DNA from 2 places in the Roseateles sp. genome. Region 1 is predicted to be linked to the other one. Evidence: riboswitches for the same ligand, from Rfam matches in the RefSeq annotation. Region 1 holds a riboswitch; the other holds the start of a gene.

What was found. Region 1 has a riboswitch for glycine ahead of gcvT (glycine cleavage system aminomethyltransferase GcvT). Riboswitches for the same ligand answer to the same signal wherever they lie in the genome.
Region 2: it holds a riboswitch for glycine, as region 1 does, so the genes downstream of both, ACQY39_RS24280 (D-amino acid dehydrogenase) here and gcvT (glycine cleavage system aminomethyltransferase GcvT) in region 1, are expected to answer to the same signal.

The regions. Positions count from the first base shown of each region.
Region 1 covers NZ_OZ253537.1:3,553,759-3,568,222, reverse strand. Annotated here, with positions in the region: gene ACQY39_RS15410 (acetyltransferase) at 1-514, opposite strand, end outside; gene ACQY39_RS15405 (DegT/DnrJ/EryC1/StrS family aminotransferase) at 507-1,637, opposite strand; gene ACQY39_RS15400 (methyltransferase domain-containing protein) at 1,640-2,866, opposite strand; gene ACQY39_RS15395 (dTDP-4-dehydrorhamnose 3,5-epimerase family protein) at 2,860-3,420, opposite strand; gene rfbF (glucose-1-phosphate cytidylyltransferase) at 3,417-4,202, opposite strand; glycine riboswitch at 4,375-4,478, shown strand; glycine riboswitch at 4,495-4,603, shown strand; gene gcvT (glycine cleavage system aminomethyltransferase GcvT) at 4,671-5,813, shown strand; gene gcvH (glycine cleavage system protein GcvH) at 5,927-6,304, shown strand; gene gcvP (aminomethyl-transferring glycine dehydrogenase) at 6,480-9,377, shown strand; gene ACQY39_RS15370 (L-serine ammonia-lyase) at 9,526-10,917, shown strand; gene ACQY39_RS15365 (substrate-binding periplasmic protein) at 11,081-11,773, opposite strand; gene ACQY39_RS15360 (efflux RND transporter permease subunit) at 12,080-14,464, opposite strand, start outside.
Region 2 covers NZ_OZ253537.1:5,640,670-5,655,133, reverse strand. Annotated here, with positions in the region: gene ACQY39_RS24305 (HDOD domain-containing protein) at 1-169, opposite strand, end outside; gene ACQY39_RS24300 (hypothetical protein) at 355-618, opposite strand; gene ACQY39_RS24295 (hypothetical protein) at 655-849, opposite strand; gene ACQY39_RS24290 (hypothetical protein) at 1,330-1,944, opposite strand; gene fusA (elongation factor G) at 2,075-4,171, opposite strand; gene ACQY39_RS24280 (D-amino acid dehydrogenase) at 4,344-5,651, opposite strand; glycine riboswitch at 5,820-5,938, opposite strand; glycine riboswitch at 5,940-6,032, opposite strand; gene ACQY39_RS24275 (M28 family metallopeptidase) at 6,172-7,593, shown strand; gene ACQY39_RS24270 (CreA family protein) at 7,601-8,029, opposite strand; gene ACQY39_RS24265 (HD domain-containing phosphohydrolase) at 8,182-10,932, opposite strand; gene ACQY39_RS24260 (ABC transporter ATP-binding protein) at 11,073-11,816, opposite strand; gene ACQY39_RS24255 (ABC transporter permease subunit) at 11,842-13,626, opposite strand; gene ACQY39_RS24250 (branched-chain amino acid ABC transporter permease) at 13,632-14,464, opposite strand, start outside.

The DNA of each region.
Region 1 (14,464 bases):
CGCGCGCGCCGAGCTCACATTCACCGGCCAGCACCGCGCCCGGAGCGATGTGCACGCCCTCGCCCAATTGGCAATCATGGTCGACCACGGCGCCGGTGTTGACGATCACGCCGCGGCCCAGGCGCGCATGGCTGCACACCGCTGCCTGCGCCAGGATCTGGCAGCCTTCGGCCAGCAGCGCGTCAGCGGCGACAAAAGCGCGCGGGTGGACCAGGCTGGGCAAGGCCATGCCTAGACCTTGCAGCCAGGCCAGCACGGCCAAGCGAGCGCGGTTGTCACTGCCAATGGCGGCGGCGGCAGCCGGCAAGCTCGCGCGGCCTGCCAGCCATGACAGCAAAGCCGCCTCGCCGTGCAGCAAAGGAACGGCGCTGGCCGGAAGCGGATGGGGCACGGCTTGCCGGTCACCAAGCGCCACCAGACGCCAGGCCTGGCCCTGGCCTTGACCGTGAGCGATCAATTCGTGCAGGACCCGGGCCTGGCCCGTGGCGCCCCAGATCAGCAAGTCCTCAGCCATGCCGCAGGCCCTGAACATGACGCCGAACATGAGCGCAGACCCGATCGATCTGCGCCTCGCTCAGATCGTGGTAACTCGGCAGATTGATGCCACGGCCTTGCAGGCCGTAGCTGACGACGTTGTCGGGCCGGGGCTCGAACATGGGCAGCATGCTGAGCGGCCAGAAGAAGGTCCGGCCATCGATGCGGTCGGCCTTGAAGTCGGCCAGCAAGGCCTCGCGATCGAAGCCCAGGCCGGCGTCGACGATGGCCGTGGGCATCCAGCAGCCATTGATGCAGCCCGGGTCTTCCGGGTTCAAGCGCAGCGGCAGATCGGCCAGGCGCTCGCGGTAGGCCGCCAGGATGCGGCGCTTGGCGCCCACCAGCTCTTCGATGCGCTCCAGCTGCGCGCAGCCCAGGGCCGCCTGCAGATTGCTCATCTTGTACTTGAAGCCGATCGCCTCGGGCCAGAACTGCCGGGCCTGGCCGGCCAAGCGGCCGTGGTTGCTCAGGGCCAGCACACGTTCAAACAAGGCGCTGTCATTGCAGACGAACATGCCGCCTTCGCCGGTGCTCAGGGTCTTGGTGCCATGAAAGGAAAAACTGCCGAAGCTGCCCATGGAGCCGGCACGCTGCCCATGCTGCACGCTGCCTATGGCCTCGGCCGCATCCTCGACGACGGCGATGCCATGGCGCTCGCCCAGCTCCAGCAAGGCCGGCATATCGCAGAGATTGCCGTACAAATGCGTGGCGATGATGGCCTTGGTGCGCGGCGTGATGGCCGCCGCCACGCGGGCCGGGTCCAGGCACCAGCTGTGCTCGAGCACATCGACAAACACCGGCGTGGCGCCCAGATGGTGGATGGGCGCGGCGGTGGCGATCCAGTTGATGTCGGCGAGGATGACCTCGTCGCCTGCGCCCACACCCAGGGCCGCCAGGCCCATGTGCAATGCCCCCGTGCAGCTGCTGGTGGCGATGGCATGGCGCACACCCAGATGGCAGGCGAAGTCGGCCTCGAGGCGCTGGATGTAGTCATAGCAGCGCGGGCCCCAGCCATGGGCCGCGGCATCGGCCACATAACGCAGCTCCCGCTCGGTGACCGAAGGCAAGGTGTAGTGGATGCGATCTTCCGTGGCGTCACTCATATTCAGAACACCTGCAGCTCCGGCACTGCGACCACGAACTGGCCACCCCAGCCGCGGATGGCGGCCAGCTGGACCTCCAGCTCAGTGCGCAGATTCCAGGGCAGCAACAAGACGAAATCCGGCCGCGCGGCCAGCAGTTCCTCGGGGCGGACGACAGGAATGCGCGAGCCGGGCAGGAAGCGCCCCTGCTTGTGCGGCGAGGCATCGGCCACCGCCGCCAGCAGATCGGGCCGCAGGCCGGCGTAGTTCAGCAAGGTGCAGCCCTTGGCAGCCGCGCCGTAAGCCAGCACGGTCTTGCCGGCAGCTTTCTGCTCCAGCAAAAAGCGCAGCAACTGGTGTTTGATGGCATCGGCCCGCGCCTGCAAGCTGCGGTAGAAAGCCGGCTCTTCCATGCCAGCCGCCAGCTCTTGGGCCAGCAGCGCCGCGACGCTGGGCAGTTCCGAAGGGCTGCTCTCGGCATGGCCGGCCCAGACGCGCAGCGAACCACCATGGCTGGGCAGTTGCTCGACGTCCCAGACCGCCAGGCCCTGGGCCGCCAGGATGCGCCGCACGGTGGCAAAGCCGAGGTAGGAAAAATGCTCGTGGTAGATGGTGTCGAACTGCGCCTGCTCGACCAGCTGCTGCAGATGCGGGAACTCCAGCGTGATGCAGCCACCCGGGGCCAGCGCGGCCTTCAGCCCGGCGACGAAATCGTTGATGTCGGGCACATGGGCCAGCACATTGTTGCCGACGATCCAGTCGGCGTGGCCGCGCTCTTGCGCCAGACGCTGGGCGAACTCGCGGCCGAAAAATTGCTCGATGCTTTCGATGCCGCGCGCTCTGGCGGCCTGGGCGGTGCTGTGGGTGGGTTCGATGCCCAGGCAGGGAATGCCGCGAGCCTGCACATGCTGGAGCAGGTAGCCGTCGTTGGAGGCGATCTCCAGCACCAGAGATCCAGGCCCCAGGCCAAGGCGGTCGACGCTGCGCTCGACATGGCGGCGCGCATGTTCAACCCAGGAGCTGGAAATGGACGAGAAATAGACGTAGTCGCTCGAGAACAGGGCTTCATGCCCTTGCAACTCATCCACTTGCACGAGGCCACAGGCCTGGCAGGTGAAGACCTTGAGCGGAAAGTAGAGCTCGGGCCGATTCAGGTCCTCGGCACGCAAAAAGGCATTGGACGGCGGCGCGCTGCCCAGGTCGATGAAGACCTCATGCAGGGCGGACTGGCAATGGCGACAGCTCAGCACAAGCGAACTCCTGAGAAATGGGCCGGGTCGATCAGCGCATGTTGGCGGTCACGCGCCGAGACCTCGGTGATGGGCAGGGGCCAGGTGATGGCAAGGGCCGGGTCGTCGTGGCGCAGGCCGGCCTCGTGCTCGGGGCTGTAAGGGGCGCTGTGTTGGTAGAGCATCTGCACATCGTCGCTGAGCGTCTGGAAACCATGGGCGCAGCCCTCGGGGATGAAGACTTGCCGCTCCTGGGAACCGTCCAGCACCACACCGTGCCAGCGCAGAAAGCTTGGCGAGTCCGCACGCAGGTCGACCACGACATCAAAGACGCGGCCGGCAATGCAGCGCACCAGCTTGGCCTCCAGCGCCGGCGCATGCTGAAAATGCAGGCCGCGCACCGTGCCACGCTGGGCCGTACGGCTGAGATTACTTTGCTTGAACAGCAGACCCGGCCGGCCCAGGGCCGCGAACTCCTGCTCGCAGAACCAGCGCGTCAGGCTGCCGCGGGCATCACCGCGCGGCTGGGTCTCGATCTCCCACAGGCCGTCAATCGGGCTCGGCGAAAACTTCAAGGCCAGACCTTCCAGGGCGCGGCATTGGCCTGCCAAAGTTCCTCCAGCCGAGTCTTGTCGCGCAAGGTGTCCATCGGTTGCCAGAAGCCCCGGTGGGTGTAGGCGGACAGCTGGCCCTGGCGTGCCAGTGTCTCCATCGGACCGCTTTCCCAAACGGTGGCATCGCCCCGGTCGATCAGCTCGAGCACCGAACGCTCGAGCACAAAGAAGCCGCCGCTGACCCAGCTGCCGTCACCGAGCGGCTTCTCGGAAAACTTGCTGATGCGCTGGCCCTCGATGTCGAGCGCGCCGAAGCGCCCGGGCGGCTGCACCGCGGTCACGGTCGCCTGACGACCTTGTGCCTTGTGGAACTCGATCAGCGCCGTCAGGTCAACATCGGCCAGACCATCGCCATAGGTGAAGCAGAACGGCCCTTGGTCGGCGCCGTCGCTCAAATAATGCTGCACGCGTTTCAGGCGGCCGCCGGTCTGGGTGTGCTCGCCGGTGTCAACCAGGGTCACGCGCCAGGGCTCGCAATGCCGGTCGCGGATCTCCATGCGGTTCTCGGCCAGGTCGAAGGTGACGTCGGACATGTGCAGGAAGTAGTTGGCGAAGTACTCCTTGATCACATAGCCCTTGTAGCCCAGGCAAATGATGAAGTCATTGATGCCGTGCTGCGAATACAGCTTCATCAAATGCCACAGCACCGGCCGGCCGCCAATCTCGACCATGGGTTTGGGGCGCACCGAGGTTTCCTCGGCCAGGCGCGTGCCCAGGCCTCCGGCAAGAATCACGGCCTTCATCGCAGGGGACCCTCCATGGCTGACACGCTCCCATCCATTGCACTTGTGAACGATTCAGCATAAAGCCTGGCTGCCACGCCCAAAAGCCGGAGTCGCACCGCAGAGAGCCGCCGTCTTTGCCACAGCGGCGGCCAAAAAACTTCGGCCGAAGCCCCAAAAAGCGCCGCTACAATCCCGCCGGTCAGGAGAGAGCTTCCTCGCGGAAGCCGCCGAAGGCGCAGTGGCACTGGTGATCCCACGCTGCGAACGCTCAGGCAAAAGGACTGATAAAACGCCCGTTCACAAAACGTCGGGCGTCCTCACTGGAGAGAGACGGGTTTCGAGCCCGTCCACCGAAGGGGCAAGCTGTTGGCAATACGCCGGCGGCCAATCTCTCAGGTAAAGCGGACAGCGAGGGCATACCCACCCCACTCCTTGAGCCGGTCTCGAGGGTGTGGGCCAGATGTCTGCCCTCGAAAGTTGCCCGCCATGTCCGCTGCTGACACCTCCGCCCCCCTGCTCAAGACCCCGCTGCACGCTCTGCACATCGAACTCGGCGCCAAGATGGTGCCCTTCGGCGGCTATGACATGCCAGTGCAGTACCCGGCCGGCGTGATGGCCGAGCACAAGCACACGCGTGCCGCGGCTGGCCTATTCGACGTTTCGCACATGGGCCAGGTCCGCCTGATCGGTGACGGCGCCGCTGCCGCGCTGGAAACCATCGTGCCGGTCGACGTGATCGACCTCGGCCTGTTCAAGCAGCGCTATGCCCTGTTCACCAATGAACAAGGCGGCATCCTGGACGACCTGATGATCGCCCGCCGCCCGGACGATCTCTTTGTGGTGGTGAACGCCGGCTGCAAGGTGCAGGACATCGCCCACATGCAGGCCAAGATCGGCGCTCATCCGGAACATCGGTGCCAGGTCTTGCCTCTGCCCGAACAAGCCCTGCTGGCTCTGCAAGGCCCGCAGGCCGTGACCGCCCTGTCGCGCCTGAACGCTGACGTGGCCAAGCTGACCTTCATGACCGGCGGCTTCTTCAATCTGGACGGCATCGACACCTTCCTGACCCGCTCGGGCTATACCGGCGAAGACGGCTTCGAAATCTCGGTCCATCAAGACCAGGCCGTGGAGCTGGCCCGCAAGCTGCTGGCTCAACCGGAAGTCAAGCCCATCGGTCTGGGCGCGCGCGATTCGCTGCGCCTGGAAGCGGGCCTCTGCCTCTACGGCCATGACATCGACACCAGCACCACCCCAGTCGAAGCCTCGCTGACCTGGGCCATCCAGAAGGTGCGTCGCGCCGGTGGCGCCCGTGCCGGTGGTTACCCCGGCGCCGCCGTGGTGGACGAACAGCTCGCCAACGGCGCTGCCCGCAAGCGCGTCGGCCTGGTCAGCAGTGAGCGCATGCCGGTGCGCGAAGGCGCCAAGCTGGTCAACGCCGAGGGCGTGGAAATCGGCGTGGTCACCAGCGGCACCCTGGGCCCGACGGTGGGCAAGCCGGTGGCCCTGGCCTATCTGGCCAAGGAATTCGCTGCCCTGGGCACCGAAGTCTTCGCCATCGTCCGCGACAAGCGCACCCCGATGACGGTGTCCAGCACCCCGTTCACGCCCAACGGCTATTACCGCGGCTGAGCGGCTGAGCGCTTGAGAGTCGCTTCGGCTCATATCGCGCTTGCCCGGCCACGACCGGGCACCCTACATTTCAATTTCCTTTCCCCCACCTTCCGAAAGCAACGGAGCACCGCATGAGCACAATCAAGTACACGCCTGACCACGAGTGGGTCCAGATCGAAGCCGACGGCATCGTCACCGTGGGCATCACCGTGCATGCACAGGACGCCCTGGGCGATGTGGTGTTCGTGGACCTGCCGGCCGTGGGCAGCAGCTTCGCCGCCAAGGAAGTGGCCGGCGTGGTCGAGTCGGTCAAGGCGGCCGCTGACGTCTACATGCCGGTGTCCGGCGAAGTGACCGAAGTCAACGAAACCCTGCGCGACGACCCCTCGCTCGCCAACAGCGACCCGCTGAAGACCGGCTGGTTCTTCAAGGTCAAGCTCAGCGACGCCGCCGAGCTGGACGGCCTGATGGACAGCACCGCCTACGACGAGCTGGTCAAGAACAGCTGATGCATCTTCGCCCGCGTCATGCGGGTCGAAGCACAAACGCAAGCACAGAGACACAGAGAACACTCAGGGCTGGCCAAGGCCCCAATTTGCTCCGTGTCTCTATGTCTCTGTGCTTGCATTTCACTGATATCGGCCTGAGGCCGCCACAAGCGGCGCCGGGCCCCAAGGATTTGCCATGTTGATGTCCGCCCTGCAGCCCCTGTCGGTGCTTGAGAACGCCACCGAATTCCACGCTCGCCACATCGGCCCCGATGCCGCTGATGAAGCCGGCATGTTGTCGGTGATCGGCGCGGCCTCGCGCCGCGCCCTGATCGAAGCCGTGGTGCCGGCCAGCATCAAACGCTCGGTGGGCATGGACCTGCCGGCCGCCGCGAGCGAAGCCCAAGCTTTGGCCGAACTGAAGGCCATGGCCAGCAAGAACAAGGTGCTCAAGAGCTATATCGGCCAGGGCTACTACGGCACGCTGACCCCCGGCGTCATCCTGCGCAACATCCTTGAAAACCCCGCCTGGTACACCGCTTACACGCCCTACCAGGCTGAAATCTCGCAAGGCCGCATGGAAGCCCTGGTCAACTTCCAGACCATGGTGACCGACCTGACTGGCATGGCGATTGCCAACGCCTCCATGCTGGACGAAGCCACCGCCGCCGCCGAAGCCATGACCCTGGCCGCCCGCGTGGGCAAGAGCAAGAGTCAGGTCTTCTACGTGGCCGACGATGTGCTGCCGCAAACCCTGGAAGTGGTGCGCACCCGCGCCGAGCCGCTCGGCTTTGAGGTTCGCATCTGTAGCGGCGACGAGGCCCTGAACAACGACAGCTTCGCCGTCCTGCTGCAATACCCGGGCGTCAACGGCGAGGTGCGTGACTACGCCGACTGGATCGCCAAATACAAGGCCCGTAGCAATGGCGTGGTCATCATGGCCGCCGACCTGCTGGCCCTGACCCTGATCAAAGCCCCGGCAGAACTGGGCGCCGACATCGCCGTGGGCACCACCCAGCGCTTCGGCATGCCCATGGGCAACGGTGGCCCGCACGCCGCTTACATGGCTTGCAAGGACGAGTACAAGCGCAGCCTGCCCGGCCGCCTGGTCGGTGTTTCCATCGACGCGCATGGCAAGCCCGCCTACCGCCTGGCCCTGCAAACCCGCGAGCAGCACATCCGCCGCGAGAAGGCCACCTCCAATATCTGTACCGCCCAGGTGCTGCCGGCCGTGGTGGCCAGCATGTACGCCGTGTACCACGGCCCGCAAGGTCTGAAGCGCATCGCCCAGCGCCTGGCCTCCTTCACCGCCGTGCTGGCCCAAGGCCTCAAGGGCCTGGGCTTTGCCCTCGGCAACACCAGCGCCTTTGACACCCTGCATGTGCAAACCGGCGCGCAGACCGAGGCCATCCTGGCGCGCGCCGTGGCCGCCGGCATGAACTTCCGCCGCGCCAGCGCTGAGTCCCTGAGCCTGTCGTTGGACGAGACCACCACCCGCGCCGATCTGGCCGCCGTGTTGGCTGTGTTTGCCGACGGCAAGGCCGTGCCGGACCTGAGTGGCTTCGACAAGGGCATCGCCAGCCTGATCCCCGCCGAGCTGCAGCGCACGAGCAGCTTCATGAGCCACCCGGTCTTCAACCGCTACCACTCCGAAACCGAGATGTTGCGCTATCTGCGCGGCCTGTCGGACAAGGACCTGGCGCTGGACCGCAGCATGATCCCGCTGGGTTCCTGCACCATGAAGCTCAACGCCACGGCCGAGATGATCCCCATCACCTGGCCCGAGTTCGCCGGCGTGCACCCGTTTGCCCCGCACGATCAGCTGCAGGGTTATGCCCAGCTGAACGAACAGCTGACCGCCTGGTTGTGCCAAGCCACCGGCTACGCCGGCATCAGCCTGCAGCCCAATGCCGGCTCGCAAGGTGAGTACGCAGGCCTGCTGGCCATCAAGGCCTGGCACGAGTCGCGCAATGAAGGCCATCGCAAGATCTGCCTGATCCCCGAATCGGCCCACGGCACCAACCCGGCCTCGGCTCAGATGGTGGGTATGCAGGTCGTGGTGACCAAGTGCGACAAAGAGGGCAATATCGACCTGGCCGACCTGAAGGCCAAGTGCGAGCAGCACAGCGCCAATCTGGCCGCCATCATGATCACCTACCCCTCGACTTACGGTGTGTTCGACACCCAGGTCAAGGAAATCTGCGCCCTGGTGCGCAGCCATGGTGGCCGTGTCTATGTGGACGGCGCGAACATGAACGCCTTGGTCGGCGTGGCCGCACCGGGCGAGTTCGGCGGCGATGTCTCGCACCTGAACCTGCACAAGACTTTCTGCATCCCGCACGGCGGTGGCGGCCCGGGCGTCGGCCCGGTCTGCGTGGTGGCCGATCTGGTCCCCTTCCTGCCCACCCACCGTTCGGCTGGCTATGACAGCAAGACCGCCATCGGCGCCGTGTCCGCAGCCCCGCTGGGCAATGCCGCCGTGCTGCCGATCAGCTGGATGTACTGCCGCATGATGGCCGCCGACGGCCTGCAGGCTGCGACCGAAGTGGCCATCCTCTCGGCAAACTATGTGGCCGCCCGTCTGGCCGATGCCTACGACATCCACTTCAGCGGCAATATCGATGGCATCAAGGGCGGCGGTGTGGCCCACGAGTGCATCCTGGACATCCGCCCGCTGAAGGACGCAACCGGTGTCGGCGCCGAAGACGTGGCCAAGCGCCTGATCGACTACGGCTTCCATGCCCCCACCCTGTCCTTCCCGGTGGCCGGCACCCTGATGGTCGAGCCGACCGAGAGCGAATCCAAGTTCGAGCTGGACCGCTTCTGCGACGCCATGTTGGCCATCCGCGCCGAGATCGCCAAGGTGGCCGACGGCAGCTGGACCGCCACCGACAACCCTCTGGTCAACGCCCCGCACACCGCGGAAAGCCTGCTGGCCGCCGAGTGGACGCATGGCTACAGCCGCGAAGAAGCCGCTTACCCAGTGGCCTCGCTGCGCCGCCAGAAGTACTGGGTGCCGGTGGGCCGTGTCGACAACGTCTACGGTGACCGCAACCTGAGCTGTTCCTGCCCGCCGATGAGCGATTACGAGTAAGCGTTTCAGGACGCTCGGCATTGCCTTGCCAGAGCCGGCTTGCAGTCTGATGGACCACACCCCATCGACGCCAGCCGGCTTTTTTGTCACAAAGCTGGCCTGATGCATCGGGCCGGATTCGGATCTCACACCAACGCTTGGAGGCCTCATGGCCGTTTCAGTCTTCGACCTCTTCAAGATCGGCATCGGCCCATCCAGCTCGCACACCGTGGGTCCGATGCGTGCCGCACGCATGTTTGCGCAGCGTCTGCGCCACGAAGGTGTGCTGGACAAGACCACCCGCGTGGTCTCACAGATGTACGGCTCGCTCGGCGCCACCGGCAAGGGCCACGGCAGTGACAAGGCGGTGCTGCTGGGCCTGGCCGGCCATGAGCCGGACACGGTCGATGTCGAGCAGGTAGCGAGCTACCTCGACGCCATCCGCAGCGGCGGCCGCATCCGTCTGGGCGGCGAGCATGAGATCGAGTTCAACGAAGCCAAGGACCTGGTGCTGTTCAAGCGCCAAAGCCTGCCCTTCCATGCCAATGGCATGCGCTTCTCAGCCTTCGATGCCGAAGGCGTGGAAATCCAGCAGCGCACCTACTATTCGGTCGGCGGCGGCTTTGTCGTCAGCGACGAGGTGGCGGCCGACGGCAGCAAGCAAAAAGTCATCGCCCCCGATGCGGCCGTGTTGCCCTACCCCTTCAAATCGGGCGACGATCTACTGGTGCTGAGCAAGCAGCATGGCATTTCCATCGCCGAGATCATGCGCCGCAACGAACGCCACTGGCGCAGCGACGAAGAGACCCGCGCTGGCCTGCTCAAGATCTGGCAGGTGATGCAAGACTGCGTGAGCCGCGGCTGCCGCACCGAAGGCATCCTGCCCGGCGGCTTCAAGGTCAAGCGCCGCGCGGCCCAGCTGCACCGCGACCTGACCGCCAACCCCGAAGCCGCGCTGCGCGACCCGCTGCAGGTGATGGACTGGGTCAATCTCTACGCTCTGGCGGTCAATGAAGAAAACGCCGCCGGCGGCCGCGTCGTCACGGCGCCGACCAATGGCGCTGCCGGCATCGTGCCGGCCGTGCTGCATTACTACACGCGCTTCTATCACGGAGCCAACGAAGACGGCGTGGTCGACTTCCTGCTGACCGCTGCGGCCATCGGCATCCTCTACAAGGAAAACGCCTCGATCTCGGGCGCCGAGGTCGGCTGCCAGGGCGAGGTCGGCGTGGCCTGCTCGATGGCGGCCGGTGCGCTCTGCCAGGTCATGGGCGGCACGCCCGAGCAGGTCGAGAACGCGGCCGAGATCGGCATGGAGCACCATCTGGGCCTGACCTGCGACCCGGTCGGCGGCCTGGTGCAGATCCCATGCATCGAGCGCAACGCGATCGCCTCGGTCAAGGCCATCAATGCCGCGCGCATGGCGCTGCGTGGCGACGGCACCCATTTTGTGAGCCTGGACAAGGTCATCAAGACCATGCGCGACACCGGCGCCGACATGATGACCAAATACAAGGAAACCGCGCGTGGCGGCCTGGCCGTCAACATCGTGGAGTGCTGAACCGGGCTCAAGCTTCCCAGGCAAAAGGCGGCCCGAGGGTCGCCTTTTTTCGGCGCAAACGGCGCGTCAAGCGCCGCGGCGGGGGTGCGGGGTTTGCAAATGAAGGAATCGCGCTGCGACGCGCACCAAGCCGCCCTGAACCCATTCAAGGGCCGGGCTTGATTCAGCGGCGGGGCGGTGGGCTGTCTTGCGGCAACCAACGCTTGTAGATGGCGGCAAAGCTGCCGTCGCGTTTCATGGCATCGAGCTGGGTCTGCCAGGCCTTGACCCGCGCATCAGGAGTGTCCAGCGAAAAGGCGATGTAGCCCTCGGAGCTGGCATAGCTGTAGACGATTTCGAGCGCCTCGTCGGCCACGCCCGCCTGCGCCATGATCTTGGGCATGGACAAACGCTCGGTGGCGAAGAAGTCGGCCCGGCCGGCCACGAGCATGCGAATGGCCGCAGGTGGGTCGGCGACGCTGACCAGATTCCGGAAGCCCAGCTGCTTGAGCTCCTCTGAGGTGTACCAATCACGGACCACCAGCACGGCCTTGGCGCGCTTGGCGTCCTCGATGCTGCGCAGGCGCACACCGCCGCGTGCCGGTGCGTAGATGGAACTGTAGAAGGTCACCACCGGCCCTACCCATTTGAACAGTCGTTCCCGCCCCGCCGTGCGCGCCATGCTGAACAAGGCGGTCTCCCTGCCCAGCTGGACCTCGCGGTAAGCACGCGCCCAGGGCAAGAACTCAATCGGCAGGTCCAGCTGCAAGCGGCGCTGAATTTCCTGCACCACATCGACCGCAAGGCCGCGGGCTTCACTGCCTTCGCTGAAATTGATGGGCGGAAACTCTTCGCTGAGCAGGCGTTTCTGAGCCATGCTGGGCCCGGCCAGACACAGGGCGAGCAGCGAAGCGAGCAGGGCTCGTGTGAAAAGGCATCGGTCCATCGGCGAAAAGAATAGCACCCGCTCACACCAAGGCACGGCGGGCCGCGCTGATTTCCGGCTTTTTCACATGGGCTTGGCCGACGCGCGCGTTGCCCGGTCGGCGCCTTGTCTCTCCATGCACCTCCGGTCGGATGGCCCGTTAGCCGGAGCAGCGAAAAACGGCCGGCATGTCGCGCCATGCCGGCCGTACCGTCAAACCCTTAGGCCACTTGATCTACAAGCACGCTCGGGCCGGCTTCAGTCACCACCGGGCTGCAGCGCCAAGTCGGCCACGGACGCATGGTCCTCAGCAGCCTGAGTCTTGGGCTTGCGCTCACGCACCAGGTAGGAGTACAGCACCGGCACCACCACCAAGGTCAGCAGGGTCGAGGTGATGACGCCGCCGATGATGGCCCGGCCCATGGGCGCTTGCACCTCGCCGCCCTGGTTGAAGGCAATCGCCATGGGCAGCATGCCGAAGACCATGGCGGCCGTGGTCATGATGATGGGGCGCATGCGCACCAGGCCGGCCTCCAGCAGTGCTTCGGGAATACTGGCCCCGCCCTTGCGGGCATGGTTGGCGAAATCGATCAGCAGGATGGCGTTCTTGGTCACCAGGCCCATCAGCATGACCAAGCCGATCATGGAGAAAACATTGAGCGTCGAACCTGTGATCAGCAAGGCCAGCATCACGCCGATCAAGGACAGAGGCAGGGAGGCCATGATGGCGATCGGTTGTACAAAGCTGCCGAACTGGCTGGCCAGCACGATGTAGATGAAGATCACCGCCAGGCCCATCGCAGCCAGCAAGCCCTTGAAGGCCTCGTTCTGCTGCTTGCCAGCGCCGTCGACATTGAACTGCACACCGGGTGGCAGCTCCATGGACTTGATGATCTTCTGCACATCGGCGTTGACATCGCCCGAAGGGCGGCCTTCGGTGCCGGCAAACACGGCCTCGCGGCGCTGCAGGTTCTGGCGGCGGATCACCTCAGGGTTGAACACCGATTCGATGGTGGCCACCTGGTCGAGCGAGATCGGCGAGCCGTCCTTGGCAAAGGCCACGGGCAGCTTGAGCATCTGCTCAACGCGCTGACGCTGTTCGACCGGCAAACGCAGCAAGACCTCGACCTGGTTGCCATCCGGCGTGGTCCAGTAGGTCGCGACCTCGCCATTGACGTAGGCACGCAGCGAGGCGGCCACCTGAGGCGCGGTCAGGCCCAGTTCGCGAACGGCCGAGTCCTTGAGCTTGACGGCAAACGCCGGCAGGCCCGGCTTGACGGTGGTCTCGACATCGACCGCGCCCTTGACCGCCTTGATCTTGGCCACCAAGTCGTTGGCCACCTGGGTCAGCGCTTCCGGGTCATTGCCCAGCAATGTGATCCAGATCGAGCGGTCGCCGCCGACGCTGGCGTCGACGCCGGGGATCTTGGCAATCTCGGCGCGGATCGCGTCTTCGATCTGCTTCTGGCTGCGCTTGCGATCCTTGCGGTCCACCAGCGCGATGTTCAGCGATGCCTGGTTGCGGCCGGTGGCCATGCCCTCGCCGGTACCGCCGACCACGGTGGACACCGTCTTGATCTCCGGGTAGCGACTCAGCAACTCCTCCACCTGCAAGACCTTGGCATTGCTGCGTTCCAGGCTGGAAGCCACGGGCAGGCGCAGATTGATTTGTGTGAAGCTGTCGTCCGTCTTGGGCGCGAACTCGCTGCCGACAAAGCCACTGAGTACCAAAGCCAGCACGAAGCTGCCGCCGCCGGCCATCATGACCAAGCCGCGCGGTGTGATGGTGGCCAGGCGCAGACGGCGCGGTGCGCTGCGGTCGCGTTGCCCCTCAGCATTGAAGGGGCGAGCCCAGACCGGGATCGGCAAGGCAAACAGGCGATATCGGCGGCTCGAGAAGGCCCAGCGAATCAGGCGCTCGTAAACCCGGTGCAGCACATCCATGCCATGGTCGGTGGCGCGGATCAGATGGCCGATCACCGGAATCTTCTTGACGTAGTGGCTCGGCGGATCCTTCCAGATCGAACTCAGCATGGGGTCGAGCGTGAAGCTGACGAACAAACTCACCAGCACCGCCACCGCCACCGTGATACCGAAGGGGTAGAAGAACTTGCCGATGATGCCGCCCATGAAGGCCACCGGCACGAACACCGCGCAAATGGCAAAGGTGGTGGCCATCACCGCCAGGCCGATCTCATTGGTGCCATCAAAGGCGGCTTGCTGGTGGCTCTTGCCCATGCCGACATGGCGCACGATGTTCTCGCGCACGACGATGGCGTCGTCGATCAGCAGGCCGATGCACAAGGAGAGCGCCATCATGGTCATGAAGTTCAGCGTGAAGCCGAAGGCATGGACGGCGATGAAGCTGGAGATCACCGCGATCGGCAAAGTCAGGCCGGTGATGATGGTGGAGCGCCAGCTGTGCAGGAACAGGAAGACGATGGCCACGGTCAGCAGCGCGCCTTCGACCAAGGTGTGCTTGAGACCGTTGAGCGAGTCCTTGACGTTGTCGCTGGAGGCGAAGATCAGGTTCAGCTCCACATCCTTGGGCAAGGTCTTGCGAAGCTCGGCCATGGCCTCTTTGACGCCCTCGCCGGTGTTGACGATGTTGGCGTCTTGCTGCTTGAAGACATTGAAGGTGAT
Region 2 (14,464 bases), 2.1 Mb from region 1:
TTTCGCCGAGGCTGTTGGCGTCGACGGCATCCTCGTTGGCGCGTAGCAGTTCCAGGGCGTCGGCCGTCTCGGCCAGCACCGGAATCTCGGCATCCCGGAACAGGGCGACCCAAGCTGCCAAATCGGGCGGGGCGGTGTGCAGCGATGGCTGGAAGGAGGGCGCGGACATGGAGTGCTCGGACGATGTGCCTGCATCGTATATCGGCGGCCGGTGTTCCATCTTGAAGCCAGTTGCCGCCACAGGGCGGGGTCCTGATGCAAGGGCTGTGCACTTTTGCGCACAGCCCTTGCGGACATTCGCCTCGCTGCGATCAATGCATACCGCGCAAGTGGCATCGGGGCAGTTGAGCGTCGCTAAAGACGACTCACTCCCGGAAGAGTGCCGACCCGCTGACCGTCGGCGAAAAGGGCGCCCTCAGGGGCACCGGCTTCGGCATAGAACTCCAGTTCGGGCCGGCGGCGGCTGACGCGGCGCACCTGGTTCAGCAGCACGGCCAAATGGGTCAGCCCAGCACTGGCGCTGAGCAAGATGCGGGCGGCTCGCCAGCGCCAAGCTTGATGGGTGATCTCGAATTCTTCGGCCGAGCGATCCGGGCCGGTCAGTTCTCGCAAATGCATGATGGGTCTCCACTGCGGCCCCTCTGGGCCTTCATTTCATGGGCTGCGGTCGGGTCTGCCGATCTGCAGAATTTCTTGTCGTGTCTCGCGCTTTCCGGCCTGGCGTTGGCGCGTGGTTTGGCCTTGCAAACCATGCTGGCCGGCCTGGCGCAGTCGGGCATGGGCCACGATGGGATTTCGAGGCTTCAGCAGGCGCAGATTCAGCGGACGGGGTGAGGTGAACTGGGTCATATCGCGGACTCCGTGGCGTGCTGTTGGCGCGCCTTGTGTTGATGAATCAGTTCCGGCCATGCGGCAGCTCGACTCTGAGCAGTCCGATGAACGAAACCGTCTTGGGGCAGGCGCTGCTGCGAAGGCGGCAGGCGGCCCGAACTCCATGCAGCGGCCGGGCCTGCTGCGGCTGAAGAACAGCCGACGCAAGGCGCCTGAACGCTTGATTTCCGATGCGGCTCGGTGGTACCGAGTCGCGTTGGGCACTGAGCCGGCGCAACGCAGGGCAGCAGGGCGGACAAGGCGCATCGCGAACGATGTGCGAAGCCAGACTCCGGCGCTAGCGAGGGCGGGCAGCTCCCGGTAAAGACGTGGGGAGGAGGGACTTCACGGCTGGCTTGCGCCGGCCGCTTGAGCAAATGATAAACGAACGTTTATCAAGTGCATATACTTTTTATCAAAAGAGATAAAGAATTGTGCGCAGACCGTGTCGGCGTCGCATCACCGGGACTTTTTCGGTTTCAAGGGGGCAATGCCTTGCTGCAGGCGTCGCCATTCGTCAAGCTCGGCGGCACCGCCGCCCGCGGCTTGGGGGCGAACGGCAGGCGCCGGCGGCAGTACCGGCAGCGGTGCTGCCTTGCCAGGGCCGGTGGCGGCCTGCTTGCCAGCCGCTGTCGCTTCCTGGGGCGGGGTCAGGACTTCGCCGAGCAAGTCCAGCAAACGCGTGCGGGCGCGCTGCGGGTGACGCCGGTAATAGGTCAAAACCAAGCCAACGATGAAGCGCTCGTCGTCGTCTTGCGGCACGCTGGGCGTGGCGTCACGTTCCGCGGCGGCCGGCTCAGGCGCGCCAAAGGCGTGGTTTTGGTCCATCCAGCCGGCGGGTTTGTGGAACAACTGCTCGAACTGGCGCGCCAGACGCTCGCCGATCTGGCGCGAGCGGCTCTTGATCTGGCTCCAATAGCTGGGCTGGATCTGCAAGCGCTCAGCAAAGCGCCGCTCCAGGCCGCGCAAGGTGGCTGGGTCGGGGTGCTTGATGGAGGCGGCGACGAATTCTTCGAACAGGCGCATCGCGTTGTCCAAGCGGATCTGGGCGACGTCCCGGGGGGCGGATGACATCCCTCTATGATAAAGCCTCGTTCATCCGACTCTCTGAGGCGGGCAGTCTGCTGCGCTTGCCCGCGCGGCATTTGCCGCAGCTTTTTTTACCTCTTGATAAAGAGTCGATGCCTTTCGGCCACTTGAGGCCTCAGTCTTCTTCCTGCGCCTGATAGGCAGCGATCAATTGGCTCTGGGTGTGGGGCGGCACCGCTTCATAGTGCGAGAGCTGCACGCTGTAGCGCCCCTGGCCGCTGCTCAGGGCGTTGAGCCGGCTCTGGTACTGGCTCAGCTCGGCCAGCGGTGCCAGGCCGCGCACGATGCTGCGGCCGGGCAAGGGGCTGTCGGTGCCGTTGACCTGGCCGCGCCGGGCGGCGAGATCGCCGGTGATGTCACCGATCGCGGCTTCCGGGGCATTGACTTCCAGATGCACCATGGGTTCCAGCACCAGAGGCCGCGCTTCCTGGACTGCGGCGATCAGGGCGCGCCGGCCGGCGGTGACAAAGGCCACCTCCTTGCTGTCCACCGAATGGTGCTTGCCGTCGAACACCGTCACGCGCAGGTCCACCAGCGGGTAGCCGGCCACGACGCCGGTGTCCAGGGCCGAGCGCACGCCTTTCTCCACGGCCGGCATGAACTGCCCCGGGATGGTGCCGCCCTTGACCGCGTCGACGAACTCAAAGCCAGCGCCGCGCGCCAGCGGCTCCACGCGCAGATAGACCTCGCCGAACTGGCCGGCGCCGCCGCTCTGCTTCTTGTGGCGGTAGTGCCCTTCGGCCGCGGCCGAGATGGTCTCGCGGTAGGCCACGCGGGGCGGCTGGGTGTGCAGCTCGAACTTGTAGCTTTCACGCAGGCGCTCCAGCAGCAGGCGCAGGTGCAGCTCACCCAGGCCGTAGATCACGGTCTCCTGCGTTTGGCCGGCCTGGTCCAGGCGCAGGCAGGGGTCCTCTTCGACCAGGCGGCTCAGCTGTTCCCAGAGCTTTTGCTCGTCTCCATGGCGCACCGGGCGGATGGCCAGGCCATGCACGGGCACGGGGAAGTCCAGCGGGCGCAGATGGATGTGGGCATCCTCGGGCGCGTCGTGCAGCACGACGTCGTAGTGCAGGTCGTCGACCTTGGCGATGGCGCAGAGCTCACCCGGCAGGGCCTGCTCCACCTCGACATGCCGGCCACCCTGCAGCAGGAAGAGGTGGCCGACGCGGAAAGGCTTGCGCGCCGAGCCGATGAAGAGCTGGCTGTGGCGGCGCAGCGTGCCCTGGTGCACGCGCATCACGCCCATCTTGCCGAGGTAGGGGTCGGAGATGATCTTGAACACATGGGCCAGCACATGGGCGCTGGGCTCGGGCAGGGCTTGCAGGGGCAGGGCCTCGGGGCCCTCGCCGCGCAGGAACAGGGGCGGGTTGCCCTCGGCCGGGTTGGGCAGCAGGCGCTCGATCACATCAAGCAACTCGGCCACGCCGGCGCCGCTGCGCGCCGAGGTGAAGCAGACCGGGATCAGGTGCCCCTCACGCAAGGCCTGCTCCAGCGGCACGTGAAGCTCGCGCGGGTCGACATCGCCTTCGCTGAGATAACGATCCACAAACGCGGCATCCACCTCCACCACCTGCTCGACCAAAGCCTGGTGCGCCTGGCCCACCGAGGAAAAATCGGCCTGGCCGATGATGTTGTAGAAACAGTCCAGCACGCGCCGCCCGCCTTCGGCCGGCAGGTTCAGCGGCAGGCATTCACGCCCGAACACTGTGCGGATCTGCGCCAGCAGGTCCGGCAGGTCGAGCTCGGCCAGATCGATCTTGTTGATCACGATCAGCCGGCGCAGCCCGCGCTGGGCGGCGGTCTCCATCATCTTGCTGGCCATGGGCTCCAGGCCACTTTGCGCGTTGAGCACCAGCACCGCCGTGTCCACCGCCTCCAGCGCCGGCAGGGACTGGCCGATGAAATCGGCCGCCCCGGGCGTGTCGATCGCATGGATGCGCACGCCGCCATGCTCCAGGTGCACCACGCTGCTGTGCAGGGAATGTTGGAGGCGGCGCTCCAGCGGATCGAAATCGCTGACGGTGTTGCCGCGCTCCACCGTGCCGGCTTGGGCGATGGCGCCGGCCTGCAGCAGCAAGGCCTCCAGCAAGCTGGTCTTGCCCGCCGCCGCGGGGCCGACCAGGGCCAGGCTGCGCAAGGTAGCGACCGCAGGCGACAGGGGCGCGCCGGTGGAGGATGGGGCGCGGCTGGCGTCGCCGTTCGGGCTCTGGCTCATGGCAGTCTCCTTGACTCTCCGGCGCCCCGGCGTTTGTGGGGGGGCGCGGTGATGGATGCGTGCGCTGTGCCGGGCTCTGACGCTGCGGAAGTGTCCGCTCGGCTCTGGCCTCAGGGTAGAGGAAGGCCGGCCGGCTTACAAGGCCCGCGCCGGCGGGCCTGGGCCGGTTCGCTCAAGTGGCGGCTTGCGCCCGGCCGGCCCAGGAATCGACCTCAGGCCCGCAGAAGGCGTAGTCCAGCTCGGGCCGGCGGCCGCAGATCAGGTCCGCCAGGGCCGCGGCCGAGCCGCAGCTGTGCGTCCAGCCCAAGGTGCCGTGGCCGGTGTTGAGGAAGAGGCGGCCAACGCGGCTGGCGCCGATGTAGGGCAGGTTGGAGGGCGTGGCGGGGCGCAGGCCGGTCCAGTACTGGGCGCCGCTGGGCTGGCCTTCGGGCGACACCATCTGCGGGAACAGCTCGCGCGTGCGCCGCAGCAAGGCCTCGCAGCGGCGCAGATTGAGCGTGCTGTCGTAGCCATTGAGCTCGGCCGTGCCGGCCACGCGCAGGCGATCGCCCAGGCGCGAGAACACCAGCTTGTACTCGTCGTCGGTCAGCGAGACCTGGTAGCTGTGTGCGGGCGAGATCACCGGCAGCGTCATCGAGTAGCCCTTGGCCGGGTAGATGTTGAGCGACACGCCCAGCTCGCGCGCCAGGCCGCGGCTGAAGGAGCCGAGGCAGAGCACAAAGCGGTCGGCGCCCAGGCGCTCGATTTCGCCGTTCGCATCGGCCACGATCACCCGCGCCAGATCCTGGCCCTCGCGCTCGAAGCCCAGCACCCGGGTCTGGTAGCGGAACTTCACCCCGGCCTGCGCGGCCAGGGCGGCCAGTGCCTGGGTGAAGCGATGGGCGTCACCCGACTCGTCGCTGGGCGTCATGCTGCCGCCGACGATCTGCGCGCGGCATTGCGCCAGCGCCGGCTCGATGGCCACGCATTCCTCGGGCGTTTTCATGTCCAGTTCGCAGCCTTGCTCGCGCATGATGCGGGCCGGCTCCTGCGCAGCGGCGTACTCCTGCTCGCTGGTGTAGAAGTGCAGGATGCCTTGCTGGCGCTGGTCGTAGGCGATGCCGGTGGCGGCGCGCAGGCGCTGCAGCTGCTCGCGGCTGTAGAGGCCGAGGTTGACGATGTTGCGGATGTTATGGGCGGTGCGGCCCGGTGTGCATTCGCGCAGGAACTGCAGACCCCAGCGCCACTGGGCCGGGTCAGCGCGCAGGCGGAAGAGCAGGGGCGCGTCCTCCTTCATCAGCCATTTCAAGACCTTGAGCGGCGCGCCTGGGTTGGCCCAGGGCTCGGCATGCGAGACGGAAATCTGGCCGCCGTTGGCATAGCTGGTTTCCAGGCCGGCCGCGGGCTGGCGGTCGATCACGGTGACTTCAAAACCCGATTGGCGCAGATACCAGGCGGTGGTGACGCCGGTGACTCCGGCGCCCAGGACGATTGCGTGCATGTGTGCACTCCTGAAACAAGACAAACAGACCGTTGAGTGAGACGCGCAGGCGTGCGCTCAGGCCCAGCGCGGGCTGTGTTTCGTTCCAGGCAGGTGAGGCACCCCAGGGTGGGGCGCGAGCCGGGCAGAGCACAGATCGGGCAATGGCAGAGCGTGCGCTAGACGCGCGCCGCTCCCGCTGTCCCTGTTACCTGAGAGATTCAGCCGCGCCCCGGGGGCATGGCCTTGCTCCTTCGGTGGCGGCTCGCACATCGTCTGCGCGGGCCGCTCTCTCCAGCATTCGGCTTGTTGACGGATCCAGTACGGGGCCTGAGCGAGTATGGGAGCTTGCGCCTTCGGCGGCAGGGCCCGGGTGGGCCTGCACTCTCCTGAATCCGGTGCGCAGTGTAGGTGGCCGATGTGGCCCTGGCTCTAGGGGCAAATGCCGGGGGGGCTTTGTCGCGCTTGCCGAGCGGCGCTGGCGCAAAGCTCGCAGAATCAGGGCCTTCGTTTTTGGGGCCAGGATGACTGGTTGATGTGCATGCGTGCTTGGATCTTGGGAGCGGCCCTGGGCGGCGTGATGATGATGGGTGCGGTCGCTCAACCGGCGCCGCTGGACCCGCGGGTCCAGCAGATCCTGGCCGAGATCTCGGCGCCGCGCATCGAGCAGCGCATCCGTCGCCTCGTCGATTTCGGCACCCGCCACACCTTGTCCGAGACCGAATCGGAGCAGCGCGGCATCGGCGCCGCGCGGCGCTGGATCCAGGCCGAGCTGGAGCAGTGCGCGCGACGCAGCGGCGGCCGCCTGCAGGTGAGCCTGGACAGCTTTGTCGAGCCCGCCGGCAACCGCATGCCGCGCCCGGCCACCTTGGTCAATGTGGTGGCCACCTTGCCCGGCACCGCGCCGGCGGCGGCCCAGCGCCTGCTGGTGGTCAGCGGCCACTACGACTCGCGCAACGGCGATGTGATGGATGCCGAGGGCGCCTCGCCCGGTGCCAACGACGACGCCTCGGGCGTGGCCGCGGTGATGGAGCTGGCCTGCGCCATGGCCGGCCACCGCTTTCCAGCGACCCTGGTCTTCATGGCCGTGCCGGGTGAAGAGCAGGGTCTGCTGGGCGCCACCCACTGGGCGCGCGAGGCGCGGCGCCAGGGCTTGCCCATCGAGGCCATGATCACCAACGACATCATCGGCAGCCCGCGCGGCGATGCCGGCCAGGTGGACGAGCGCCAGCTGCGCCTGTTTGCCGACGGCCTGGACCCGCTGCTGCGCATGCTGGTGGCCGCCCGCGCCAACACGCCCACGCCCGATGCCGAGGCGCGCGCCAACGAGGCCGCGCGTGAAGCGCTGCAGCAGCTGGTGCTGGCCGGGGGCAGCGAAGACCTGCCCACCCACCAGCTGGGCCGCCATCTGAAAGCCGCCGGCGAGCGCTACCTGCCTGGCTTCACCGTCAACTTGATCCAGCGCCGTGACCGCTATCTGCGCGGCGGCGACCACCTGCCCTTCCTCGAACGCGGCTATGCCGCGGTGCGCTTCTCCGAGCCCTTCGAGAACTTTGCGCACCAGCACCAGAACCTGCGCGAGGAGAACGGCGTGCGCTACGGCGACCTGCCCGAGTTCGTCGATTTCGCCTACGTGGCCAATGTCGCCCGCATCAATGCCGCCGGCCTGGCGACGCTGGCGCTGGCGCCCGCCGCGCCGCAGAACGTGCGCCTGGACGCCACCGAGCTCAGCAACGACAGCACCCTCAGCTGGACCCTGGCGCCCGAATCCGAGGTGGCCGGCTACCGCATCGTCTGGCGCCATACCGACTCGGCCGTTTGGCAGCATCATCAGGACCTGGGCCGGGTCGCCCGCCACACGCTCAAGAACCTGTCCAAAGACAATGTGGTGTTCGGCGTGCAGGCCCTGTCGAAAGACGGCCATGCCAGCCTGGCGGCGTTTCCCTTGCCGCTGCGGCGCTGACCGGTTCTTACTTCAGCGGAATCGGCGTGGCCCGGTCCACTGGCACGGCGGTCACGCTGTTCTGCGGCGAGCCGTCGATCAGACGGTCGGAATAGGTCAGGTAGACCAGGGTGTTGCGGCGGCTGTCGACCATGCGGACGATGCGCAGCTTTTTGAACACCAGAGAAATGCGCTCGTTGAACACCTCCTCCTGCCGCGCCAGGGGCTTGGCGAAGCTGATCGGCCCGGTCTGGCGGCAGGCGATCGAGGCCTCGGCCTTGTCCTCGGCCAAGCCCAGGCCGCCCTTGATGCCGCCGGTTTTGGCGCGTGACACATAGCAGGTGACGCCCGCGACCTTGGGGTCCTCGTGCGCGTCGACGACCACCTTGTGGTCGGGCCCGATCAGCTTGAAGGCGGTGTCGACCTCGCCGACGGGCTCGGCATGGGCGCCGCCCATCAGACCGAGGCTGAGGGCCAGGCGCAGTGGCCACGCGATCCGCCGGGTCGCGCGAGGGGTGGGTCGATCGAATGCTGGGCGCGAGTTCAAGCGGGGCAACATGGCATCTCCTGGGTGGAGCCGACAGGTTAGCAGGCCCCGCAGTTGAGGGCTCAGTCTTCGTCCTGGAAGCGCTGGCGGATGTCCAGCACCTCGTCCCAGCGCTCAAAGAAGACACGCACGCAATCGGGGTCGAAGTGGCTGCCGGCATGGGCCTGGATGTGTGCCGCAGCGGCCTCCAGCGTCCAGGCTTTTTTGTAGGGGCGCTCGGAGGTCAGGGCATCGAAGACATCAGCCACAGCAACGATGCGACTGAAGATGGGGATGGCCTCGCCTTTGAGGCCCTGCGGGTAGCCCGTGCCGTCGTACTTCTCGTGGTGGCCCAGGGCGATGGCGGCGCCAGCCTGCAGCACCAGGGAGGAGCTGTCTTTGAGGATCTCGTAGCCATAGCTGGCGTGCAGCTTCATCACCTCGAACTCTTCCGGCGTCAGGCGGCCGGGCTTGAGCAAGATGCTGTCGGTGATGCCGACCTTGCCGATGTCGTGCATGGGCGCGGCTTCCAGCAGCAGCTCTTGATCGGCCACGGGCAGGCCCAGGGCGCGCGCGATCAGCTCGGAGTAATGCGCCATACGCAGGATGTGGGCGCCGGTTTCGGGGTCGCGGTACTCGGCTGCCTTGGACAGGCGGATCACGGTTTCGCGCTCGCGCTGGACGATCTGGTTGGTGGCCTTGCGCACTTCCTCCGCCAGCCACTCGGCGCGGTCGGCCAGCTTGGCGCGGGCTTCGTTCAGGGCCTCCAGCGCGGCGTTCGCCTGCTGGCGCGCGGTCTCGGCCGCGGCATAGGCGCCGGCGTTGTCCAGGGCGATGGCGGCATAAGCGGCCAGGGTGCGAAAGATGGACTGCTCGCGTTCGCCGTAGGCATGGCTGTCGACCGCCTGCACCGCCATGACCCCGAGCAGTCGGTCTCCGATCAGCAGCGGGCTGAACATCATGCTTTGGGTTTCCAGCGGGCCCATCAGGTGTTCGGGTGGGTTGTTACGGGCTGCCATCGGATAGAACAGTTCGCAGCGCTCGCGGGCGCAGCGTGCGGTCAGCGACTGAGGGTCATGCAGCGAGATCAGCGGTGAGGGGAAATGATGGCGCGCCTCATTGATGAAGGCGGCCTTGAGCGCGTGCCCCCCGGGCTCCAGCAAGTAAACAAAGAACGAGGTCGTGTCCAGCAACTGGCCGAGGTGGCGGTAGAGCGCGGCAAACACCGCGTCGGTGTTGAGGCTTCCAGTGATCTCGCGGCCGACGCGCCCGAGGGTCTCCAGCGTGGCGCTGGCCTCCTGTAGTTGCGCGGCGCGCTGGCTTTCGGCCTGGGCCAGGCGGTGGTGGTACTCGGCCTCGGCACGGGCCAGGGCACTCTCCTGACGCACCTGCATGGCCATGGCGCGGTTGCGCGCATCGTCCAGGCGCTTGTTGTCGCGCGCGGCTGCGGCAGCCTGCCCATAATTTCGAGCCTGTGCGGCGTCGCCAGCCGCCGCGTAGGCGTTGGCGACTTCGTCGAGCAAATCACTGGGCAGGATGTAGCCCTTGATGCCATTGGCAATCTGCAGGGCCTGCAGCAGGAAGTGCAGGCTCGCACTCGGCGCTCGCTGACCCTCGGGGGCGGGTAGGGCATGTTGCTGGTAGAGCTCTGCGAAGACGCGCAGCACCTTGATCTGCTCATCACCGCTGCCCAGCTCGCGTGCGCGCAGCAAGGCGGAAGAAATTTTGCTCAGCGCTTGTTCGGGCTCGCCCAGACGGCCCAAGGCGCTGGCTTGGCCCCGCCAGCAGCGCAGCAGGTAAAAGAGCTCCCCCAGACTGGCGGCAATCGTCTCGGCATGCAAAAAGCAATCGAGTGCTGCGGCCGGTTCACCCATGTCCAGGGCCACATCGCCTTGGTACTGCAGGGCCAGGCTGTAGCGGCTGGCCCCTTGCAGCTCGCGCATGGACTCGAGAGCCTCGTTGAGGATGGCGTGTGCCTCGGGCAAGCGCCCGAGCAGGCGCAACACATTGCCGGTTTGCATTTGTGCGCTGCCCAGCGTGCCCGGCCAGCCGCTGGTTTGCGCCTGGGCGAGGGCCAGCTCATCCCACTCCAGGGCGGCGTCGAGGTCACCGAGCGAGGCAAAGTTGTCGGCCGCATTGCTGACCGAAAAGATGGCGTGGCGAATCTGGCCGCTTTCCAAGGCGCAATGGTGGGCTTGCAGGAAATGCTTGATGGCCTGGCCCAACTCGCCGGTGAAGGTGGCCACCAGGGCGCTGGCGCTGCTGACCCAGGCTTGCGCCGAGGCGGGCAGGGGTTGGTCTGGGTCGAACTGTTGCTGCAGACGGGCGGCCGTGCCCGGCGCGTCACGCCATGACGCATGGCTCAGCTGCATGGCCCGGATGATCTGCAGGCGCGTGCTGTCGCCGGCCGCACGGAAGTCGTCTTGCGCTTGATTGAGGCAGGCATCGCGGCCTGTGCTGTCACCGCGCTCCGTGCACAGCGCCGCACGCAAAATCTGGCCGTCACCGCAGCCCACCCGGTCGCCCAGCTGCGCGAAATTCTCGACCGCCGCTTCAGCGTATTGTTCGCCGGCATCGAGCTGGGCAAACAACCACGCCACCTCACCGAGCACCAGGAGCAGGCGTGCATGGCAGGCTTGGCGACGGCCTTCATTCCAGGCCACTTGCGTCAGCAGTTCTTCGGCTTCGTTGACCAGCAGCAGGGCTCGTTTGCAGTCGCGCTGGCGCAAGTGCCAGGCCAGGGCCGGGATGACGCTCAGTCGGTCCGTACCGTGCAGTGTGCTCAGCCTAGTTTCGAGGTCGATGACTTCAGGGTCGAGAGCAAACAGTTCCATGGCGGGCAAATGGGACTCCCTCGGCAGGAGTGCAGGTCTTGGGTCGGCTGCCAGTATCTGCTTGAAGCTCGTTGCCGGTGTCATGCTCGGGGCTGATTCGTCAAGTATTGCAGGTAGGTGCGTTTTTCTTCGCCGCCGGCTCAGCCGGCCGGCTTGCGTGCGCTTCCCAGATAGGTTTCGGCCACGCGTCCGTCGCCGGCCAGGGAGACCGCCGGTCCTTGCAAGGCGATGGCACCCGTCTCCAACACATAACCGTAATCGGCCACGTCCAGCGCTGCGCGGGCGTTCTGCTCCACCAGCAGCACGCTGACACCGCGCTCGCGCAAGGTGGTCACGATGCGGAAGATCTCTTTCACCACCAGCGGCGCCAGGCCCAGGCTGGGCTCGTCCAGCATCAGCACCTTGGGCCGGGCCATCAGGGCGCGGCCCACGGCCAGCATCTGGCGCTCGCCGCCGGACAGCGTGCCAGCCAGCTGCGCGCGCCTCTCCAGCAGACGCGGGAACAGCTCGAACACCTGGGGCAGCTGCTCGCGCCAGTCGCGCTGGCCGAGGCGCAGCGGCCGGTAGCCGCCCAGCAGCAGGTTGTCTTCCACGCTCATGGTGGTGAAGAGCTCGCGCTTTTCCGGCACCAGAGCCAGACCACGCATCACGCGTTCTTCCAGGCTCAGGCTGGCGATGTCCTCGCCGTCCAGCAGGATGCGGCCGCGCGCGGGCAGCACGCCCATCAAGGCGTTCAAGGTGGTGCTCTTGCCGGCGCCGTTGGGGCCGATGACCGTGACCACCTGGCCGGCCGGCAGGTCCAGATCGAGGCCGCTGAGCACCTCGGCGCGGCCGTAGCCGGCGTGCAGGCTGCGCACGCTCAGCAAGGGTGTGGGGGAACTCATAAGTTCAGCGTCCTGGCAGAGGCATTCAATGTTCGGTGCCGAGGTATGCGGCGCGCACCTCGGGGCTGGCCTGCACTTCGGCCGGCGTGCCTTCGATCAGCTTGGTGCCGAACTCCATCACCACCAGGCGGTCGGTCAAGCCCATCACGAACTCCATGTCGTGCTCGACCAGCAGCACGCTCAGGCCCTCGCGCTGCAGCTGCCGCAGAACCTCGGCCAGGGCCTGCTTTTCCTTGTGGCGCAGGCCGGCGGCGGGCTCGTCCAGCAGCAGCAGGGCGGGGTCGCTGCACAGGGCGCGGGCGATCTCCATCAGGCGTTGCGGGCCCAGGGCCAGATTGCCGGCCAGCTCATGCGCTTGCTCGGCCATGCCGATGCGGCGCAGCTGCAGCTCGGCCTCGCGGAACAGGCGCTGCTCCTCGGCGCGGTCCAGGCGCAGTAGAGCGCGCAGCGTGCCGCTGTGGCCGCGCAGGTAGGCGCCCAGGGCCACGTTCTCCAGCACGGTCATCTCGGCCATCATCTTGACGTGCTGGAAGGTGCGCGACACGCCGCGCCGGGCGATCTCGCGCGAGGGCAGGCCGGACACGTCCTCGCCGCGGAAATGCACCGCGCCGCCGCTGGCCGGCAGCACGCCGGTGATGAGGTTGAAGGTGGTGGATTTGCCGGCGCCGTTGGGGCCGATCAGGCCGATGATCTCGCCGGCCCGGATGCCAAAACTGACATCGTTCACGGCCACCAAGCCGCCGAATTGCTTGCGCAGACGCTCGACCTGCAAGAGCGGCTCGCCCGCCTGCGGCTTGGCGCGTTGCGGCAGGGGCGCGGCCTGGCTCCAATCTTGCGCTCGGCCCGGGCTGGGCCACCAGCGCTGCAGCAGCTGTTGGGCATAGGGCCAGAGTCCGCGCGGCGCATGCTGAAGCACCAGCACCAGCACGATGCCCAGCACGATGATCTCGAAATTGCCATTGCTGCCGAGCAGGGCGGGCAGCAGCTCCTTCAGCTCGTCTTCCACCAGCTTGAACACGCCGGCGCCGACAAAGGCGCCCCAGACGCTGGACACGCCGCCGACCACGGCCATGAACAGGTACTCGATGCCCATCTTCAGGCCGAAGGGGCTGGGGTTGACCGTGCGCTGCACATGGGCGAACAGCCAGCCCGAGGTGGAGGCCAGCAGGGCCGCCAGCACGAAGATGATGACCTTGTAGCGGAAGGTGGACACGCCCATGGCCTCGGCCATGGTGACGCCGCCGTTGAGCGCGCGGATGGCGCGGCCGGGTCGCGAGTCCAGCAGATTGCGCACCGCCAGCGCGGCCAGCAGGGCGATGCCCCAGATCAGGCCGTAGATGGCGCGGCCGTCTTGCAGGCTGATGCCGAAGAGCTGCAGAGCCGGCAGGCCCAGAATGCCGTCGTACTTGCCCAACAGCTCGAGGTTGGCCATGCTGAAGTTGAGGCTCAGCGCCCAGGCGATGGTCGCCAGGGGCAGGTAGTGGCCCGACATGCGCAGCGTCAGCAGGGCCAGCAACCAGGCCACACCTCCGGTCAGCAGCCAGCCGGCCAACAGGCCCAGCCAGGGCGAAAGGCCGAACTGGGTGCTCAGCACCGCCGTGCTGTAGGCGCCCAGGCCCACAAACGCGGCTTGGCCGAAAGAGGTCAGGCCGCCCACACCGGTCAGCAGCACCAGGCCCAGGCTGACCAGGGCGAACATGCCGATGTAGTTGAGCTGGGTGATCCAGAACTCGGGCACCGGCAGCAAGGGTAGGGAGAAGAGCAGGGCCAGGCCGAGCGCTGCGGGCAGGGTTTGTCGATTCAGGCGCATCGTCGTCAATGCTCGTCTTGGTGCGGGTTGCGCAGGGAGCGCCACAGCAGTACCGGCAGGATAGAGGTGAAGACGATCACCTCCTTGAATGCGCTGGCCCAGAAGGAACTGAAGGACTCCAGCAGTCCCACCAGCACCGCGCCCAGCGCCGCGCCGGGGTAGCTGGCCAGGCCGGCGAAGACGGCGGCGACGAAGCCTTTCAGGCCGATCAGAAAGCCGCTGTCGTAAAAAATTGTCGTGGTCGGGCTGATCAGCACGCCCGAGAGCGCGCCAATGAAGGCTGCCATGGCCAGGGACAGGCGCCCTGCCGAGTTGCTGGAGATGCCCATCAGTCGGGCGCCCAGGCGGTTCACCGCCGTGGCTCGCAAGGCCTTGCCATAAAGGCTGCGCTCGAAGAACAGCCAGAGCAGCACGATCAGAGCCAGCGAGGCCAGCAGGATGATCACCGTCTGCCCGGCAATGAAGAGCGGTCCGAGGGTGAAGCTGCTGTCCCAGAAGCTGGGGTTGCGTGAACCCTCGGCGCCAAAGAACAGCAAGCCCAGTCCGGTCAGGCTGAAATGCACGCCCACAGACACGATCAGCAGCACCAGCACCGAGGCATCGGCCAGGGGCTGGTAGGCGAGGCGGTAGAGCAGGGGACCCATGGGCGTGACGATGGCCAGGGTCAGCAGCACCTGCAGCAGCAGGGGCAGTTGCAAGGGTGCCGCCCACCAGGCGAGAGCACCCAGGGCTACGGGCCATGCAGCCGCTTTGGCCACTCGGATCAGCAGCGCGGCGGTCGCCTCACCCGCACGCCAGCCGGCCCAAAGGTCCAACAGCGCCACCAGAGCCGCCAAGC